DNA from 3 places in the Azospirillum sp. FG154 genome. Region 1 is predicted to be linked to each of the others. Evidence: riboswitches for the same ligand, from Rfam matches in the RefSeq annotation. Region 1 holds a riboswitch; each other region holds the start of a gene.

The links. Region 1 has a riboswitch for thiamine pyrophosphate ahead of thiO (glycine oxidase ThiO). Riboswitches for the same ligand answer to the same signal wherever they lie in the genome.
Region 2: another riboswitch for thiamine pyrophosphate. It lies ahead of ACODS4_RS11370 (ABC transporter substrate-binding protein); the one in region 1 lies ahead of thiO (glycine oxidase ThiO).
Region 3: another riboswitch for thiamine pyrophosphate. It lies ahead of thiC (phosphomethylpyrimidine synthase ThiC); the one in region 1 lies ahead of thiO (glycine oxidase ThiO).

Annotation. Positions count from the first base shown of each region.
Region 1 covers NZ_JBMDKF010000001.1:9,378-13,653, reverse strand. The annotation lists gene ACODS4_RS00070 (methyl-accepting chemotaxis protein) at 1-2,046, opposite strand, end outside; TPP riboswitch at 2,380-2,480, shown strand; gene thiO (glycine oxidase ThiO) at 2,473-3,627, shown strand; gene thiS (sulfur carrier protein ThiS) at 3,624-3,839, shown strand; gene ACODS4_RS00055 (thiazole synthase) at 3,854-4,276, shown strand, end outside.
Region 2 covers NZ_JBMDKF010000008.1:15,199-19,474, forward strand. The annotation lists gene ACODS4_RS11360 (branched-chain amino acid ABC transporter ATP-binding protein/permease) at 1-623, opposite strand, end outside; gene ACODS4_RS11365 (branched-chain amino acid ABC transporter permease) at 616-1,491, opposite strand; gene ACODS4_RS11370 (ABC transporter substrate-binding protein) at 1,493-2,614, opposite strand; TPP riboswitch at 2,679-2,775, opposite strand; gene ACODS4_RS11375 (ABC transporter substrate-binding protein) at 2,836-3,855, opposite strand; gene ACODS4_RS11380 (DMT family transporter) at 3,966-4,276, opposite strand, start outside.
Region 3 covers NZ_JBMDKF010000017.1:32,347-36,622, forward strand. The annotation lists gene argB (acetylglutamate kinase) at 1-853, shown strand, start outside; gene ACODS4_RS18760 (hypothetical protein) at 901-1,206, shown strand; gene ACODS4_RS18765 (CorA family divalent cation transporter) at 1,258-2,241, shown strand; TPP riboswitch at 2,316-2,445, shown strand; gene thiC (phosphomethylpyrimidine synthase ThiC) at 2,553-4,276, shown strand, end outside.

The sequences.
Region 1 (4,276 bases):
GGCCTGATCCAGGCTTTTCAGTCGGCTGACATACTCGTTGATTTCAGTCATTCGGCGGGCGTGCTGGTCCAAATTGCCCAACCGGCTTTCAATCGCGGCCTGCGCGGCGGTCACTTCCGCGATCACGGCGTGGATGCTGTCGAGAAGCGTGGCGGCGTTGTGCGCGGCGGCGTCCATTCGGTCGCCGGTCTCGTTCAGCTTGCCGCCGACCTGCCCAACCGACGCGACGACCTGATTGATGGCGCGGCGGGTGTCGCCCAAGGTCTGCTTGGTGTCGTTCGCCAGCTTGCGCACCTCCGACGCCACCACGGCGAATCCGCGCCCGGCGTCGCCCGCGCGGGCGGCCTCGATGGTGGCGTTCAGCGCCAGCAGGTTGGTTTGTCCGGCGATGCCGTCGATCACGCCCAACACGCCTTCGATCCCCCTCACCACGCTGGTCAATTGGGTGAATTCTCGCAACAGCTCCTCTTTGCGTTCGGCGTGTCCGTTGAAGGACGCCGCGTGATGGTCCAGCGTCTTTTGGATCGCGTTCATTGAGGCGCCGATGCGGTTGGCGTAGCCGGCGGTTTCCTGAACCCCGCTGTTCAAGCTGACCAACGCTTCCAGATAGCCGCGCATCCGTTCGATGATGCTGTTGCGGATGCGGCTGAGCAACTCCAGGCGGTTGTAACGGGCGGTGATGAAGGAGCTGTGGAATTTGGCGTAATGGACCGGAAAGCGGTCAACGAGGTCGTCGGAAAAAGCCGTCCCTTCGGGCGTCTCGAAGAACATCAGGGCCGACAAGGTCTGATTGACGTTGATGCCGAACAACTCGCCGAAGGTGGAGAACCCGGCCACCGTCATGCCGTCGAACGCTCGGATCCGCGACAGGGAGTCCCCGTTGTTCAGGCGCCGCAGAATGCAGTCGTTGAGCAGGACGCCGACCGGCTTCGGTTTGCCCCGCAGATAGGCGGCGAGATCGTTTTCCGTTTGCTGCGCGAAATCGGTGGCTTCCACCAGGTGCAGATTGTCGCCAGCGTTCACGTCGCAATAGAAGGTCGCCTCGCCCTTGTCGACATCGAACCCGGCGACCGAACGGACATAAAGTTCATTGTCCAACTGGATGGCGAAAGTGTGGTTGGCCAAACGGGTTGGCAAGTCTTGTGGACGGCAACGGAGCGTGTTGGCCAAGGCGTCGGTGAAGCGGATCACCTCGAAGCTCTCGGTGTCGATGACGCTGCGCACGACGCGGCGGATCGGGTCGGCGTCGACGACGGCGAAGGAGGTTTGGGTCGGGCGGAAATTCTGGCTTTTGAACACGCCATACCGCATGCCCGGCGCGACCTTCATAAACAGGACGATGGCGGCGTTTTCCAGCACCCGTTCCCCATCGAACAAATGGGTGTGACGGAAATCGAACGTGCCGCCCGCCGACCCGCCGATGAACAGGCAAGGGAAGCGGTCAGAGCGATAGACCGCCTCCATCAGCGAGCTTTCGCTGGCCGACAGCCCATCAATGAAGGTCAGGGCCACCGTGTCGTGGCTGTCGATCAGGAAGGGCGCGCGGATGCCGTCCAACGCGCGCTGGATGGCGTCCACCCGCTCAGCGGGCGTTCGGCGCAGCGTTCCACCGCGAATATCCTCGCTGTTCAAAGGGACGACGTGAAGACTGAGTCCGCTGAACAGGCGGGGGCTGAAGGCTTGGAGAACCACGCGGTCCCAGCGATCCCCGGTTGGGCAGTAAAGCGGCTGGCCGGTCGCCGCGCACAGTTCGCCTGCGGTGGAGACGAGCAGGAGCTTGGCGTCCGCCGGAAGTCCGGTTTTGATCGCCCGTGCGACCGCCGCGAAATCAACGTGGGGTGAGATGAAACCGACGACCAGCGCCGGGGATCCCGCCGCAAAATTGAGCGCGGCCAGCGCCTCGCGACTGATCGCCTGGGCCGACAGGGACAGGGTGCGGATCGGCGGTTCGGCGCTTGCGGCGGCGGAGGGCGCCGTCATGGCCGATGTCGTCGGGTTGGAGACGGCGGCGCCGTTTTGGGGGGCGGCGCGGAAGATGTTCAGCATGGTGTGGCTCTCTTGCCCGACGTCAACGCTGAACCCTGTTTCAGGATGTGAAGCCGTCTTCAGGCGTGACGATGATGGGACGCTGACCGGTGTTTTGATTGCTGATGCTACGAGTTAAGAGAAATTTTGTTATAGGGGAAACCCCCAATCCATCGCTCTCTTTCGTATAAGGGAGCGGTGATCGCGCCAGAAAAACACCCTATGCGTGTTGTTTACGCATGCAAGGCGGCTCTGTGCGGATGAAGCTGTGCGGTTGCGCAAGATTTGAGGGTTTATGCCGCGACGCGGCGTTCTTTTTGCTTGCGAAGCAGGCGGGGTTTTGGGATGTCTTGAGCCTGTGGCTTGGGGTGCCGGGGCGATTTGACGCACGGCTGAGATCAGACCCATCGAACCTGTCTGGGTAATGCCAGCGAAGGGAGCCGTTGCATGGTTCATGCGCGTGGGATCCGTTTGCCGTCCGTCGCCATTTTGGGGGCGGGCTGCGTTGGTTTGTCGATCGCCTGGCGGCTGGCCGCCGCAGGCTGCTCGGTCGATGTCTTTGATCCGGGGGAGGCTGGGCGCGGCGCCACCCACGCGGCGGGCGGGATGCTGGCGGCCTGCGTCGAAAGCGAACCCGGCGAAGAAAGCCTGTTGCCGCTGACCCGCGCCTCGCAAGCCCTGTGGCCCGCCTTCGCGCAAGAGCTGGAGGCGGCGAGCGGCCTGTCGGTGGATCGGCGGACGGAAGGCACCATGGTCATCGCGCTGACCGCCGACGACGCGGCCAAGGTCCGTTTTCTCCACGCCTTTCAACGCGATCTTGGCCTGCCGGTAGACTGGCTGAGCGGGGCGGAGGTTCGTCGCCGCGAACCCTATCTGCAACCCGGCGTGGTCGGCGCGCTCTTTTGCGCGGAAGACCATCAGGTGGACAACCGCAAGCTGGCGGCGGCGCTGCTGCGCGCGGCGCGGGGGGCTGGCGCGCGGGTGCATGAGCGCTGCGCCACGCCGTCTCTGCTGGTCGATGGCGGTCGGGCGATGGGCGTCCAGGTCGGCGACGTCCGCGTGTCGGCGGATCGCGTGGTGCTGGCGGCGGGGGCGTGGTCGGGTGGAGTGGCCGGTCTGCCGCCGTCGGCGAAGCCGCCGGTGCGCCCGATCAAGGGGCAGATGATGTGCCTGCGCATGGACCCGGCGGCCCCGCTGCTGCGCCATGTGGTGTGGACGCCCGGCACCTATCTGATTCCGCGCCTGGACGGCCGTCTGCTGATCGGCGCGACGACGGAGGAGCGCGGCTTCGACGACCGGCTGACGGCGGGCGGGCAACTCGCCCTGCTGGACGGGGCGTGGCGGGCGCTGCCCGGAATCGCCGAATTGCCCATCGAGGAAAGCTGGGTCGGCTTCCGTCCGGGCAGCCGCGACGACGCGCCCTTGCTGGGGGAAACGGCGGTGGAGGGGTTGATCCACGCCACCGGCCACCACCGCAACGGCATCCTGCTGACCCCCGTCACCGCCGACGGAATCGCCCGGCTGGTTTTGACCGGCGAGACCGATCCGCTGATCCGTCCCTTCGCCGCCGACCGTTTCGCGACCAAGGGAGCCGCCGCATGACCAGCCCCGCGACCATCCGCGTCAACGGACAAGACGAGCCGCTGGCCGCCGTCACCCTGGCCGATCTGCTGGCCGGGCGCGGCGTCACCGAGGCCACGCGCGGCGTCGCCGTCGCCCTGAACGGCGCGGTCGTGCCGCGCCGCCGCTGGCCCGACACCGCGCTGGCCACCGGCGATTTCCTGGACATTGTCCGCCCGATCCAGGGCGGTTGAGGATTCAAACGCTCATGACCACGGCTTTTTCCCAAGACGACGCCCTGACCATTGCCGGGCGGTCCTTCGGCTCGCGCCTGTTTCTCGGCACGGCGGGCTATCCCAACCAGCGGGTGATGCTCGACGCGCTGGCGGCGAGCGGAACCGAGCTTGCCACCGTCGCCATCCGCCGCATCAGCCTGGACGGCTATTCGGAAAGTCTGGTCGATGTGCTGGCCCAGGCGTCGGGCGGGCGGATCCATCTGCTGCCCAACACGGCGGGCTGCCTGACCGCGCGCGAGGCGGTGTTGACCGCGCAGTTGTCGCGCGAGGCGCTGGACACCCCCTGGATCAAGCTGGAGGTCATCGGCGACCGCGATCTGCTCTATCCCGACGTCGAGGAGCTGTTGCGCGCGACCGAGGAGTTGGTGAATGACGGCTTCGTCGTGCTGCCCTAT
Region 2 (4,276 bases), on a different contig from region 1:
GTCAGGCGCAGCCGCCCGACGTCCAGCCCCAGACAGCCCGCCGCCAGCGGATCATCGCGCACCAGCTCCAGGGAGCGGCCCAACCGCCCGCGCGCCAACCGCCAACCGATCAACCCGCCGACCGCCGCCAGCCCCCAGACCAGCGCCGCCATCGGCAGACCACGCGGCGCGACCCAACCGAACAGCGCGAAGGCGGGAACCCCCGGCAAGCCGTTCGCCCCGCCAGTCAGGTCCGGCAGATTGACCGCCAGAAGATGCAGCACCTGCGCGACGCCCAAGGTCGCCAAGGCGAAGTAATGGGACTCCAGCCGCAACACCGCCAAGCCGACCGGCAGCGCCACCAGCAACGGCGCCAGCAGCGACAGCGGAAAGGTGACGGAAGCGTCCAGCCCGTAGCGGCTGCCCAAAATCCCGGTGACGTAGGCGCCCAGCCCGAAAAACGCGCCCTGCGCCATGGACAGCGCCCCGCCCAGCCCGAACAGGATTTGAAAGCCGAAGGCGGCCAGCGCGTACACCCCGGCCACCGTCAGCACCCGCAGGCCATAGGGCGAGGCGAAAAACAGCGCGTAGGCCAATCCGGCCAGCGCCGCCGCCAGCAACAGCGCGTTCCGTCGGTCACGCACGACGGCGCACCGCTTCGCCGAACAGCCCTTGCGGCCGAACCATGAGAATGAGCAGCAAGACGCCGTACAGCGCCCCCAGCGCCACCGGATAGGAGAAAACCGACGACACCCCCACCTCGAACAGCGCGATCAGCAGCGCGCCGACCACCGCGCCGGGAACCGATCCCCAACCGCCGACCGTCACCGCGATGTAGGCCTTGAGAATCAAATCGCCGCCCGCCGTCGGCGTCACGAAATAGCGGTTGGCCAGCAGCAGCCCCGCCGCCCCGGCGCAGGCCGTTCCAATGGCGAACGTCACCAGAATCATCCGCGTCACCGGCACGCCGCAGGCCCGCGCCATCTCGGGATCCTGCGCCGTCGCCCGCAAGCGGCGGCCAAGCTGGGTGTGGGCGAAGACCATGTGCTGCGCCCCGATCAACAGCCCCGCCACCAGGATGATGGCGACCGACTGCTCCGGGAGCGCCACCCCGCCCAGCCGCAACACGCCGTCGCCCACCAGCGGCGGGGCGACGCGCGGCTCTGGGCCGAACAGAACCGCCGCGCCGTTTTGCAGGATGATGCCGACGGCGATGGTGCTGATGAAGACGGAGACCGGCGGACGGTTGCGCAGCGGCAAATAGGCGACCAGCGCCAGCAGCAGCCCCAACCCAGCCATCGCCAACACAATCACCGGCAGCAAAACCAACCCCGGCAGCGGGATGAGCGGGGCCAACGCCACCGCCAGCATCCCGCCCGCCATCACCAGATCGCCCTGGGCGAAATTCACCGCCGATGTGGCGTTCAGCACCAGCACAAAGCCCAACGCCACCAGGGCGTAGGCCGCCCCCAGCGCCAGACCATTCACCAGAAGCTGAAACGCCGTTTCCACCTCACTTCACCACGCCGGTCACGTTGTCGTAGCGTTTGACCAGGGCCGGAACGCGGGTCTTGCCGTCGTAACAGACGATGACGGCGGAATGGGCCATGTTGCCCTTGCCGTCCGACGCGTAGCTCATGGCCAGCCCGTCGTGACGCCCGGTGGACAACGCCTTGCGGACGTCGTCGGCGCTCTTGGCCCCGGCCTGAACCGCCGCCAGAACCATCCGCATGCCGTCATATTGGCCAAGGGCGAAGGCGTCCGGCTCCTTGCCGAAGGCGGCGCGGTAGGCGGTGGTGAAGGCTTCCACCGCCGGGCTGCCGCCCGACGCCGGCGACGCGGCGGTTTCCGCGCAAACGCCTTTCAACTCCGCTGGGTCAAGCAACGCCGCCGTGCTCGGCTGGTGCATGGCCGATCCGGCCACCACCGGGATTTTCAGGCCGCTGGTCGCCGCCTGCCGCAGCAACAGCGCGGTCGGCCCGGCGTGCAGATGCAGGACCAAAACGTCGGGGTTGGCTGACAGCGCCTTGGTCAGCACCGGCAGCAAATCCTTGGCCGCCGGGTCCACCCCCTCCTGAAAGACCGGGTTGACGCCCAGCGCGCGGAAGGCGGCCTCCAGATGGGTTTTGCCGCTCTGACCGTAGGCCGTGGTCTGATAGATCACCGCCGGACGGGTTTTCTTCAACTCCTCCACCACATAGCGGGCGTGGGCGGTCTTGGTCACGGCGTCGCCGGGGAAAAAGCGGAAGACCCAGGGGTTGCCCTGTTCGGTGATCGACGCGGTTCCCGACACCGTGACCAACGGCGCTTTCAACTCAGCGGCCAGCGGCAGCATCGCCAACATCTGGGTGCCCAACATGCTGGCGGCCACCGCGCCGACCGGCCCGCCGCCCATCGCCCGTTCCAGCCCGGTGACGGCGGCCTCCGGCGAGGTGCCGGTGTCGATCACCTCCGACGCCGCGACCAACCCGGCGGGCGCCTCCTTCAGCGCCAGCAGCGCGCCGTTGCGCTGGCTGGTTCCTTCCAGCGACAGAAAGCCGGTGAGCGGCACGAGGACGGGAAAGGACAAGCCGTCCGCCCGCGCCGGACCCGCCGCCGCCAACAGACCAACCAAAAGGGGAATCAAGCGCCGCATCCGAAAAGCCTCCTCCCAACCAACGGGGAGAGGCCGCGCCGCGCGTCCGCGTCACGGCGGAGGATGGTCGGCGCGGTCGGCTCCCTTCGCTGGCATGACCCAGATCAGGTTCGATGGGTGTGTCTCAGCCCGCGACCCCGCAGGCACCCCAGCCGTAAACGACGGGCGACAATGTGGTCGCCCGCTTGGGCCTGTCAAGCGCCGAACAACGCGGCGGGCATTCAGCTTCCCGGCAGGGAATGGACGTTGGGGATGAACAGATCCCGCCACGTCGTTGGTTTGGTCTTGATCGAGCCGACGCGCGCCATGAAATCGGCAAATTGCATCACGCCGTTGGGCGTTGTGGAGAATTTGGTGTCCGGGTCTTTAATCATCCGCTCCACCTCCTCCGGCGCCACCTTGGCCTTTGACGATTGCGCGTAGATCGCGGCGGCGCGCGCCGGATCCTGGGCGATCAAGGCGTCGGCCTCCTCCAACGCAGACAGGAAGGCGGCGGTCAGTTTCGGGTTGGCGTCGATGAAGCGTTTGGGCGCGTAGACGAGATCCAGCGAGATGTTGCCCAGCACATCCACCGAATTCATCACCCGGCGCACCTGCGGGTTTTCCAGCTCCATAAAGGAATAGGGCGGCGAGCCGAGATGGCTGTTCACCTCCGTCTTGCCGGACACCAGGGCGGCGTAGGATTCCGGGTGCGGCAAACCAACCGTCAGCGGGTCGAGCTTGGCGTAATTCTCATCGCCAAACTCCTTCGCCACCGCCATTTGCAGCACGACGGCGGACAGCGACGTCTTGATCCCCGGCAGCGCGATCTTGTCCTTCGGCCCAAAATCCTTCAGCGATGTGATGGCCGGGTTGATGGTGTTGAGGTACAGCGAGGTCGCGCTCAACCCGGCGAGCGCCGAGATTTCGAGCTTGGCGTTGCCCTTCACCTTCGCCCACAGAGTCAGAAAACCCGGCACGCCAATCGCCGCGATGTCGAGATTGCCGGAAATCATCGCGTCGTTGATGACGTTGCCGCCGTCCAGTTGCAGCCACCCAACCTTGACGTCGCCCAGTCCCGCCGCCTTGGCCTGCTTTTCCAGGAGCTTTTCCTGCTCCATCACGATCATCGGCAGATACAGGATGCCGAAGCCCTTGGAAATGCGGACCTCGGCGGTTTCCGCCTGAACGGTTCCGGCGGCCAGCGCGACCAGCGCCGTCGCCAGAACGCCAATCCGGCGCAGGGTGGTAAAGGTGAGCATAGGGATCCTCCCGGAACGGCTTTTGTCGTTCGCACACTGTTGCATGGGCCGACAAACTATTCCGCGTTTTTCGGAATCCTTGTGGACGACGGGGGCCTGAAACGGCCCGCTCACCCCGCGCGCTTGGCCGCCGCCGTCTCGCGGTGCAGGATGTAGAGGCCGCTGCCGATGATGACCATGGCCCCGGCGATCACCGGCGGCGTCGGCAGATCGCCGAACACCAGATAGCCGAACAGGCTGGCCCAGACCATGCCGGTGTATTCAAAGGGCGCGACCACGGCGGGCGGGGCGCGGCGGAACGCCTGGGTAATCAGCACCTGCGCCACCGCCCCCAGGGCGCCGACCGCCGCCATCAGGGCGAATTCGGTCGCCGTCGGGGCCAGCCACACCGGAATCGACAAGACGCCGCTGACCACCGTCG
Region 3 (4,276 bases), on a different contig from region 1:
GTCCGAGGCGCTGCCCTACATGCGCCGCTACGCCGGAAGCACCTTCGTCATCAAGTATGGCGGTCACGCCATGGGCGACGCCGCTCTGGCCGAACTGTTCGCCCGCGACATCGTTCTGCTGAAACAGGTCGGCATCAACCCGGTGGTCGTCCATGGCGGCGGCCCGCAGATCGGCCAGATGCTGGATCGGCTGAAGATTCAGTCGAGCTTCATCGACGGCCTGCGCGTCACCGACAAGGCGACGGTCGAGGTGGTCGAAATGGTTCTGGCCGGGTCGATCAACAAGCAGATCGTCGCCGCCATCAACAGCGCGGGCGGCCGCGCCGTCGGCCTGTCGGGCAAGGACAGCAACCTCATCACCGCCCGCCGGTTGGAGCGCGTGCAGCGCGACCCCGACAGCCACATCGAGCAGGTTCTCGACCTCGGCTTCGTCGGCGAACCGCACAAGGTCAACCCGGAAATCCTCAACGCGCTGGCCAAGTCGGACATCATCCCGGTGATCGCGCCGGTCGGCTTTGACGAAAAGGGCGACACCTACAACATCAACGCCGACACGGCGGCGGGCGCCGTCGCGGCGGAGTTGAAGGCGGCGCGCTTCTTCCTGCTGACCGACGTCGCCGGCGTGCTCGACAAGAACAAGACGCTGATCGACACGATGACGCTGGACCAGGCGCGCGCGGCCATCGCCGACGGCACCGCGTCGGGCGGCATGATCCCCAAGATCGAAACCTGCGTCGACGCCGTCGAAAAGGGCGTCGAGGCGGCGGTGATCCTCGATGGCCGGGTGCCGCACGCCCTGCTGCTGGAGATCTTCACCGAAGGCGGCGTCGGCACCCTGATCGGGCGGGAATGACCGCCTATATTGGGGGGTAGACCCCGCAGACCCGACGAGAGCGCCCGATGACCGACCCGCGTGAGGAACTGCTCCGCCAGATCAAGGCCATCCGTGACAAGATGGATCCGAAGCTGGTGGAGCGCGCCAAGCTGGCGGTGTTCGGCAAGGTGCCCTACGACAGCGCCAACGCCAAGGAGGCGGTGGGCCATTTCCTCGACGCCCGCGACGATGGCGGGGCGTTTCGGCGGAAATTGGCCCAGGCGCTGAAGGCGGAAGGGGCGGGTTTGGATCTGGACCCGCCGCCCGCCCCATCGACCACGCCGCCGACCACGCCGCTGGCCAAGCCCCGGCGGGGCGGACGGATGACGTAGGCGAGGAGGCTTTCGCCGCCACCACCGCCCCCAACCAGAGGAGCGCCGCCCGTGCTGCACGTGTTTGTCAACGACGGCGGTCTGTTGCGCTGGGACAAGGAGGCGGACGCCGCGTCGGGACCACTGCCTGAGTCCGTTGTTTGGATCGACCTGCTGAACCCGACCCCTGCCGAATTGGCGCGGGTCGAGGCGATGGTCGGCATGCCGCTGCCGACTCGCGAGCAGATGGCGGAAATTGAAGAGTCGAGTCGTCTGCGCGTCGTCAACGGCGTCCTGTCGCTGACGGTGATGGCGCTGGTCTGGGCGGAAACCGACGAACCGCGTTTGACGGCGGTTGGCTTTGTGCTGGCCGGGCGCTGTCTGGTCACGGTCCACCACATCGACCCCAAGGCGTTCCTGGCCTTCCGCCGCAAGGTCAGCCACGCCCCGATCCCGCTGGCGACCGCCGAGTCGGTGATGGGCGCGCTGGTCGATGGTCTGATCGACCGCACCGCCGCCGTCCTGCGGCGGGCGGGGCTGGAGTTGGACACCATCAACCGCCGCGCCTTCCGGGGGCCGTCCTTGCCCCGGCGCGGCGAGGTGATGGACGATTCGGGAACGCTGAAACGCATCGGCAACACCGGCCATCTGGTCGGCAAGGCCCATGTCAGTTTGGCCAGCCTCATTCGCATGCTGGAGTTCCTGTCCAGCAACGAAGGCTGGAACACCCGAAAGCCAACCCGCCGCTGGGCGCGCACCGCCTTGCAGGACGCCACGGGGTTGGACGAATACAGCGCCTTTCTGTCGTCCAAGGTGGCGTTGCTGCTCGACAGCACGCTGGGCCGGATCAACGTCGAGCAGAACGAGATCGTCAAGATCGTCTCGATCATCACGGTGCTGCTGTTTCCACCGACTCTGGTCGCCAGCGTCTGCGGCATGAATTTTTCGTGGATGCCGGGATCGGACGAATCCTTTGGCTACCCGTCGGCTTTGCTGCTGATGCTGCTGTCGGCGCTGCTGCCGATGATTTTCGTCCGGCTGCGCCGCTGGCTGTAACCTCTCTGTCGTTCGTCTCTGCGATCATCCGGCCTGCTTTCCTTTGACAGCGGGCGCGGGTCTGTGCACCATCGCGGCCATTCCAGGGGGGTCCCGACAAGGGGCTGAGATATCAACGGCGGGCCGTTTCGGCGTCCAGCAGCGTGATGACCCTTTGAACCTGATCCGGGTCATGCCGGCGAAGGGAGGGAACACGCGATGGGGCCGTCTTGCGCGCGGTCCGGTTGGTCCGATCAAAGGCCCCCCATCCGCGATCCATCGCCTCCGTCTGTCCCGGGTTTGTCCGGCCACCTGTCAGACGGAGAAACCCCGTGCCAAAAGATTTCGATCAAGCGATCCGCCCGATCACGACCGGCTCGTTGGCCGCGTCGCGCAAACGTTATGTTTTGAGCAGCCGCTTTCCCGACCTGCGCGTCGCCCTGCGGGAGATTTGCCTGGGCGGCGGCGAGCCGCCCTTGACCGTCTATGACGCCTCCGGCCCCTACACCGACCCGTCGGTTCACATCGACGTGCGCAAGGGGCTGGAGGCGCTGCGCCGCGACTGGATCGTCAGCCGCCGCGACGTCGAGCCGACCGAAGGCGGCGCGCTGCGCGGCAAGCCCGGCGTCGCCGTCACCCAGATGGCCTACGCCCGCGCCGGGATCGTCACGGCGGAGATGGAGTATGTCGCCATCCGCGAGAATCTCGGGCGGTTGGCCGCGCTGGACACGCCGCGCGACGGCGAGGATTTCGGCGCCTCGATCCCCGATGTCGTCACGCCGGAGTTCGTCCGCGACGAGGTGGCGCGCGGGCGGGCGATCATCCCGTCCAACATCAACCACCCCGAATCCGAACCGATGATTATCGGGCGGAATTTCCTGACCAAGATCAACGCCAACATCGGCAACTCCGCCGTCACCTCGTCGATTGAGGAGGAGGTGGAGAAAATGGTGTGGGCGATCCGCTGGGGCGCCGACACCGTGATGGATCTGTCCACCGGGGCCGACATTCACCAGACCCGCGAATGGATCCTGCGCAACGCCCCGGTTCCCATCGGCACCGTGCCGATCTATCAGGCGTTGGAAAAGGTGAACGGCAAGGCCGAGGATCTGACCTGGGAGCTGTTCCGCGACACGTTGATCGAACAGGCCGAGCAGGGGGTGGATTACTTCACCATCCACGCCGGTTTGCGGTTGGCCCACATCCCGCTGACCGCCAAGCGCGTGACCGGCATCGTGTCGCGCGGCGGCTCGATCATGGCGAAATGGTGCCTGTCGCACCATCGCGAGAATTTTCTCTACGACCATTTCCCGGAAATCGTCGAGCTGTGCCGTCGCTACGACGTGGCGCTGTCGCTGGGCGACGGCCTGCGTCCGGGCAGCCAGGCCGACGCCAACGACGCCGCGCAATTCGCCGAGTTGGAGACGCTGGGCGAATTGACCAAGGTGGCGTGGGAACGCGACGTCCAGGTGATGATCGAGGGGCCGGGCCATGTGCCGCTGCACAAGATCAAGCACAATGTGGACAAGCAGTTGGCGCTGTGCGGCGAGGCCCCCTTCTACACGTTGGGGCCGTTGGTGACGGACATCGCGCCCGGCTATGACCACATCACCAGCGCCATCGGCGCGGCGATGATCGGCTGGTTCGGCACCGCCATGCTCTGCTACGTCACGCCCAAGGAGCATTTGGGGCTGCCCGACCGCGACGACGTCAAGGCCGGTGTGATCGCCTACAAGATCGCCGCCCACGCCGCCGATCTGGCCAAGGGCCATCCGGGCGCCCGGTTGCGCGACGACGCCATGTCGCGGGCGCGCTTTTCCTTCCGTTGGCGCGATCAGTTCGCCTTGGCGCTTGATCCCGACACGGCGGAATCCTTCCACGATGAGACGCTTCCGGCGGAAGGGGCGAAGACCGCGCATTTCTGTTCGATGTGCGGGCCGAAATTCTGCTCGATGAAGATCACGCAGGAAATCCGCGACGCCGCCGAATCCGGGATGGCGGACATGGCCGAGAAGTTCCGGTCATCGGGCGGCGAAATCTATCAGCCGCAAGCGTA